Regions from separate parts of the Teichococcus globiformis genome, predicted to be linked through region 2. Evidence: riboswitches for the same ligand, from Rfam matches in the RefSeq annotation. Region 2 holds a riboswitch; the other holds the start of a gene.
The links. Region 2 has a riboswitch for cobalamin ahead of ACFOD4_RS00745 (DUF1636 family protein). Riboswitches for the same ligand answer to the same signal wherever they lie in the genome.
Positions count from the first base shown of each region.

Region 1: linked by a shared signal. The riboswitch ahead of ACFOD4_RS13355 (ABC transporter substrate-binding protein) and the one ahead of ACFOD4_RS00745 (DUF1636 family protein) in region 2 are both predicted to bind cobalamin.

Region 1 covers NZ_JBHRTN010000012.1:47,763-51,161, forward strand. Annotated here, with positions in the region: gene ACFOD4_RS13350 (FecCD family ABC transporter permease) at 1-681, opposite strand, end outside; gene ACFOD4_RS13355 (ABC transporter substrate-binding protein) at 678-1,697, opposite strand; cobalamin riboswitch at 1,819-2,014, opposite strand; gene ACFOD4_RS13360 (ABC transporter ATP-binding protein) at 2,121-2,789, opposite strand; gene ACFOD4_RS13365 (ABC transporter ATP-binding protein) at 2,776-3,399, opposite strand, start outside.
Region 2 covers NZ_JBHRTN010000002.1:109,108-112,506, reverse strand. Annotated here, with positions in the region: gene proV (glycine betaine/L-proline ABC transporter ATP-binding protein ProV) at 1-696, opposite strand, end outside; cobalamin riboswitch at 1,126-1,335, shown strand; gene ACFOD4_RS00745 (DUF1636 family protein) at 1,474-1,890, shown strand; gene cobW (cobalamin biosynthesis protein CobW) at 1,887-2,930, shown strand; gene cobN (cobaltochelatase subunit CobN) at 2,971-3,399, shown strand, end outside.

The DNA.
Region 1 (3,399 bases), on a different contig from region 2:
CCAGAGGCAGACCAGCGTCACGGCCAGGGCGACGGGCACCGCGCTGAGAACGCTGTCCCAGCGTGCGCCGCTGAGATTGCCGAGCAGCCAGAACATGATGCCACGCGCTTGCTCGGCGCTGGCCGAACGGGTGATGATGAAGGCTGTCAACGCGTTGAAGAGCTGCGACCCGGCAATGCCGGCCAGCACGATCTGTCCGGTGCCGCGTGCGCCGGTCCCGCCGCCCGAGGCACGCGCCAGCAGCGCCACCAGCAGAAAGGCCGCAAGGGCGCCGGCGAAGGCGCCGGAGGAGAGCGAAATGGCGCCCGCGCCAACTCCTGCCACTGTCACCAACACCGCGCCGGTGGAAGCGCCAGCCGAAATCCCGAGCAGATACGGATCGGCCAGGGCGTTGCGCAGCAGCGCCTGGAGGATGACGCCGGCAACCGCCAGCCCTGCGCCGCAGCAGGCGGCGACGATGGCGCGCGTCAGCCGATAGTTCCAGACAATGCCGGCATCGATGCGGTCCAGAGGGTAGCCGGCGCCGAACAGCCGGTTGGCCAGGGTCTGGAGCACGGTGGCGGGCGGGATGGCCGTTTCCCCGATGCACACCCCGCCCAGGATCGCCGCGGCCAGCACCACCACGATCCACCCGGCATGCAGTGCCGCCCGGCCAAGCAGCCGCGCGAGCGCCCCGCTCACCGCGGCAGCTTGGCCATGGCGTCGGTCAGCGCCTCCAGCCCGCCCACCAGGCGGATGGTGGCCTGCATGGCATGCGCGTCGATGATGACGATGCGGTTGTTCTTCACCGCCTCCATCTCCTTTGTCACCGGGTCGGAGCGCAGGAACTCCAACTTCTTCTCGTAGTCATCGGCAGGGAAGCGGCGGCGATCCATGCGGGCGATGACCAGGACGGACGGATCGGCGCGTGCGATGGTTTCCCATCCCACGGTCGGCCATTCCTCGTCCGATTGCACCACGTTGCGCAGACCCAGCGTACGCATCATGTAGCCGGGGATGCCCTTCTGCCCGGCCATGTAGGGATCGAGGTCGAGGTCGGCCGAGGAAAACCAGAAGGCCGCCGATGCGTCTGTCAACTTCAGCGCTTCAGCCTTCAACGCCGCTGCCGCCTCGCGCTCGCGCAGATCGGCCACCAGCGCCGCGCCCCGATCCTGTCGGTTGAAGATCTGGGCAAGCTGGCCGATGCCCTTGTAGATCGCTTCGGTGGTGAAGGGCGCCGTCCGGGTGCCGTCGGCTCCGACAAGGTTGTTCTTGCCCTCGCAATCGGCGGGCATGATGTAGGTGGGCACGCCCAGCTCGTGGAACTGCTCGCGCGTGCCAACCACGCCCTGGGCGCCGATCATCCACTCGAACTGGGTGGCCACCAGGCCAGGCCGCTTGTTGATGACGGACTCATAACTCGGCGCGTTGTTGTCGAGGCGCGGAACCCTGTCGTTCTGCGCGCGGAACTCCGGCAGCACGTCGTTGAACCACAGCGCCGTGCCGGCCATCCGGTCGCCCACGCCCAGCGCGTAGAGGATCTCGGTCGCGGACTGGCCGATGGTGACGGCATCGCGCGGTGCCGCGTCGAAGCGCAGCGTCTGGCCGCAATTCTCGATGGAAAGCGGGTAGGGCGTGGGCTCGGCCCGGGCCTCTGGTGCCGCCAAGCCGAGGGCCATGGCCAGCAACAGCGGCAGGCCCCTGGCCGCCCTTGCCATGGATGCCCCACAGGCCGCCCGAGGCCGGCAAGGACGGTTCGCGCCGGCGGCAGCCGCCAGCAATGGCCCTGAAGGGCATTGCACATCAATCATCGGATCCTCCCCGGACACCCCGCCGGCTGGTCAGTTGCACATGCCGGCAGGTCTCCTGACTGGCGGGTCACCACCCTGTCCGGCCTTCCCGGGATCGCTCCCAGTGGCGTGTTCGGACAGGGCTCGCCGCCTACAGTTGCGGGGGCAGTTCCGTTTCGCGGCCTTGCGGTCCGCATCGGATTCCCTGTTAGTTCCTTTCGGAAACCGGCAAGCCTGCCTAGACGAGCGCGGCGACGGTGACAAGCGGGGCAGCCTGCCAGAGGCTGCGCAACACCCTTGATCGCCAAGCCGCGTTCTATGTGCGCCCGCCGCAGGGCGGCGAGCGGCCCTTCAGGCTGTGGCGGCCTGGGCGGCGATCTCGCCGCGCTCGATCACAAAGGTCTGGTCCACCAGGGATCGCAGCAGGGCCGGGCTGCTCTCGGTGATCAGGATGGCGACATCGGGCAGGGCCGTGCGCAAACGGCCCAGCGCCTCCGCATAGCGCTGCGCCAGGGCCGGCGCGAGGCCCTGGAACGGCTCGTCCAGCAGCACGGCGCGGGTGCCCACCATCAATGCGCGGCCCAATGCCACCATCTTGCCCTGGCCGCCCGAGAGCCCGGCAGCACGCCGCGGAGCGAAGTCGCGCAGCTCCGGCAAGAGCTCGTAGATCGCATCCAGGCGACGCGTGATCTCGGCCGGGGGCAACCCCAGCACCTGGGCGGGCAGCAGCATGTTCTCCCGCACGGTGAAGGCCCCGAACAGCTTGCGCTCCTCCGGGGCATAGCCGATGCCAAGCCCGGCGCGACGATGCGCCGGCAGTCCCGTGCCGGACCTGCCATCCAGCATCACGTCGCCGGCACTTGGCGTCAGCAGCCCCATCAGCGTCCGCAGCGTGGTGGTCTTGCCCGCGCCGTTGCGGCCGATGAGCGCAACCCGCCCGCCCGGCGGCACGGCCATGGACACTCGCCGCAGCACCGGCGCTCCGGCGATCTCGACCGATACTCCGTCAAGCCGCAGCATGGCCGTCCTCCGCCGGGATGATGCCGATGACGTCGCGCCGCACGGCCGGATCGTTGAGCACTTCGTCGGGCGGGCCAAGGGCCATGATGCGGCCCTGACCCCACACCGCGACGCGGTCGGCGAAGCGGGCCACCACGTCCATGTCGTGCTCCACGAACACCGCCGTCACCTTCGATTGGCGCAGCACCCGCGCCAGGGTTTCCACCACCGCCATTTTCTCGGAGGAGGCGACGCCGCTGGTCGGCTCGTCCATCAGCAGCAGGCGGGGTCGCAGTGCCACAGCCATGGCGATGTCGGCGAGCTTGCGCGCGCCCTCGTTCAGCGCGTCGGCGCGGCGGCCAGCAAGGGGGAGCAGGCCGAAGCGGTCCAGAAGTTCCTCGGCCTCCGCCCGGATGCCGCCGCGCAGCAGCGGCGCCAGGGGGGACCACGGCCCGTCGCGCGCAGCGATGGCCAGCGCCGCGTTCTCCAGCACGGTGTGTTCGGTGAAGAGCTGCGGCAGCTGGAAGGAGCGCGCGATGCCTTCCTTCACGATGCGACGCGGCTTCATGCCCAGGATCGGCCGGCCATCATAGGTGATGCTGCCGGCCTGCGGCCGCAGGTAGCCAGTGGT
Region 2 (3,399 bases):
GCTGTGCTCGTTCTGCAGACGGAGCAGCTCGTCCTGCATCTCGGTGCGGATCAGCGGGTCGAGGGCCGAGAAGGCCTCATCCATCAGCAGCACGGTGGGCTCGCTCGCGAGGGCGCGGGCGAGGCCGACGCGCTGCTTCATGCCTCCCGAGAGCTGGTCCGGCTTGCTGTCGGCATAGGCGACCAGGCCCACCCCTTCCAACGCGGCACGACCCTTGGCCTGGCGTTCCGCCAACGGCACGCCGGCGACCTCCAGCCCGAAAGCGGCGTTTTCCAGCACGGTACGATTGGGCAGCAGGGCGAAGGATTGGAACACCATGCTGAGATCGGAGCGGCGGATGGCCGTCAGCTCAGCACGGGACATCTTCGTGATGTCACGGCCATCGATCAGGATTTCGCCGGCGGTTGGCTCGATCAGCCGGTTGATCAGGCGCAGCAATGTGGACTTGCCGGAGCCAGACAGGCCCATGATGACGAAGATCTCGCCGGCACGGATCTCGAAATCGGCCTTGTCGACGCCGACGGTGCAGCCGGTCTGGGCATGGATTTCGGCCTTGTCGCGGCCTTCGTGCACCATCTGCATCGCAGTGTCGGAGCGGTCGCCAAACACCTTGTAAACGTTGCGGATCGCAATCTTCACTTGCGGAACGGCGTCATCGCCGGCCGCCGTGTTGGGGGTCGGGGTCAATTGGTCCATGATCCTCATGGGCGACGGCCCGCCTGCGGGGCCGCGGCACCTCCATTAGGGTTACGGGTTGGCCATCGGTCGGTTTCCCGGTCCGGAGCCGGAGTGCTGGATCTGCCTTCATAAGGCCACAATTTTGATCGGCACCCAAGTTGGCTCGTTGCCTAAAGCATCGCAGGGTCGATGTCCACCCTTAACGAAATCGAGCCCGGCGCATCACGAAAGAATCTACAGATATTGAAACCTATAGTAGAGATTCGGCGCCCCTGCACAGCAAGTATTCATTAGGAGAATACTCACTGGTCTGGCAATTTGATTTTCTATTTCGCTCATCTCTTGCGTATGTATTCAGGACATTAAGCCAAGAACTCGGCACAGCAGCCACAGTTTCAGCTGGGCCTTCGCGCCTTACGTCCGGTTTGACACCCGCCCCCATGGCCGCCTACCACCATGGCGGATGGTCCCTCTGGCAACAGGGGGCGAAGAGGGAATGCGGTGCGGGGTTCGCCCCCAGGCCGCGGCTGCCCCCGCAACTGTAGGCGGAGAGCACCCCGGACACAGGCCACTGGCCCCGCCATGCGGAGCTGGGAAGGCGACCGGGGGGCGCCAGGATCCGCGAGCCAGGAGACCTGCCATCCACCATTGGATCGTGCCACCGGGCGGGGTGCCCCGGCGGGCGGCGATGGGCCCGGGCATCCACCCCCGGGCACTATCGGTCCCGCATCGGCCCTGCCCGGCCTGTGCGGGCGGTCGGACGCATCCCCGTGCCTTACCGCCGCCGGAGGGATTGTGCAGACCGAGCCGACCGAAGCCCATCCGCCGACCCTGGTGGTTTGCACCACCTGCCGTGCCCGTCGCCCCCTGGCGGAGGGTGAAACAGCACCTGGCCGCATCCTGCACGACGCGGTGGCTGAGGCGCTTGCCGCCGCCGCCGGGACGCCGTTGCGGCTGCGCGCCGTTGCGTGCCTTTCCGCCTGCGAGCACGGCTGCACTGCCGTGATGATGGCCCCCGGCAAATGGAGCTACCTGCTGGGCGGCCTAGACCACGCCGCGGCTCCGGACCTGGCGGCCGACCTTATCGCCTATGCTGCGACCTACCACGCCAGTGCCAATGGCGCCGTGCTGCGCTCGCGCCGGCCGGAAAGCCTGCGCCATGCGGTGCTGGGCCGCGTTCCTTCCATCCCGCCACAGGATCCAACCGCATGAGCCTCAACAAGACGCCTCTGGACAAGACGCCGGCCACCATCGTCACCGGCTTCCTGGGGGCGGGAAAGACCACGCTGCTGCGCCACCTGATGAAGGAAGCCCACGGCCGCCGCATCGCCATCATCGTCAATGAGTTCGGTGCTCTCGGCGTCGATGGCGAGACGCTGAAGGATTGCGGCATTCCCGGATGCGAGGCCGAGAACATCGTCGAACTCGCCAATGGCTGTCTGTGCTGCACGGTGGCTGACGACTTCATCCCCACGCTCACAACCCTGCTTGATCGTGCCGATCCGCCGGAGCACATCCTGATCGAGACCTCCGGCCTGGCCTTGCCCAAGCCGTTGATCAAGGCCTTCAACTGGCCCGCTATCCGCTCCCGCGTCACTGTGGACGGCGTGGTCACCGTGGTGGACGGCCCCGCCATCGCCGAGGGTCGCTTCGCCGACGATCCGGACGCCGTGGCTGCCCAGCGCCGGGCCGATCCGTCCCTGGATCATGACAACCCGCTATCCGAGCTTTTTGAAGACCAGCTCGGCGCCGCCGACATCGTGGTGCTGAACAAGGCCGACCTGCTCGATGAGGCCGCCTTGCGCACCGTGCGCGCGGATATCACAGCCCACCTGCCCCGCGCGGTGAAGATCGTGCCGGCGCAGGAAGGCGTGGTTCCGCCTTCCGTTCTGCTCGGTCTCAACGCGGCCGCCGAGGACGATCTCGCCACCCGCCCCTCCCACCACGATGCCGTGGATGGCGAGCACGAGCACGACGATTTCGACAGCTTCGTCGTTGTCCTGCCTGAATACGAGAGTGCCGACGCCCTGCTCGCCCGCCTGCCCGAAGTGGCGGCGGCGCACGACGTGCTGCGCATCAAGGGCTTCGTGCGGCTGAAGAACAAGGCGATGCGCCTGGCCGTGCAAGGCGTCGGCCGCCGCTTCCGCTCGCATTTCGACCGCGCCTGGACGGATGGCCGGGACGGGCATCTCGTGGTTATCGGCCAGACGGGAATGAACCAGGAAGCCATCGCGAAGGCGATCCTGGCATAGTCTGTTCCAGGGGCCTGACCCCTAGAAAGGACCAAACGCTTTGCATTTGCTTCGGCAAGAGACACGCACACTCGACGAGTCCGGGGCGGCCGAGGATCTTGGCCACGCTCCGGCTGACATCGTGCTGCTCTCTTTCACCGACAGCGACCTGTCGGCGGCAGCCGCGGCGTGGCAGGCCCTGCCGGAGCCCCGCCCGACGCTGCGTCTGGCCAGCCTCGCCCGGCTGCGCCACCCGATGTCGGTCGATCTTTACGCCGAGGATGTTCTGGCCCACGCCCGCTGCATCGTCATCCGGCTGCTGGGGGGGCTGGAATACTGGCGCTACGGCGCGGAGGAGGTGTCCGCGCTGTGCCGGCGACAGCGCATCGCGCTGGCCATCCTGCCCGGTGACGGGCGGGACGATGCGCGGCTCGCCGCCATGTCCACGATGGATAAGGCGTTGCGGCAGCGCCTCGACGCCTGCTTCCGG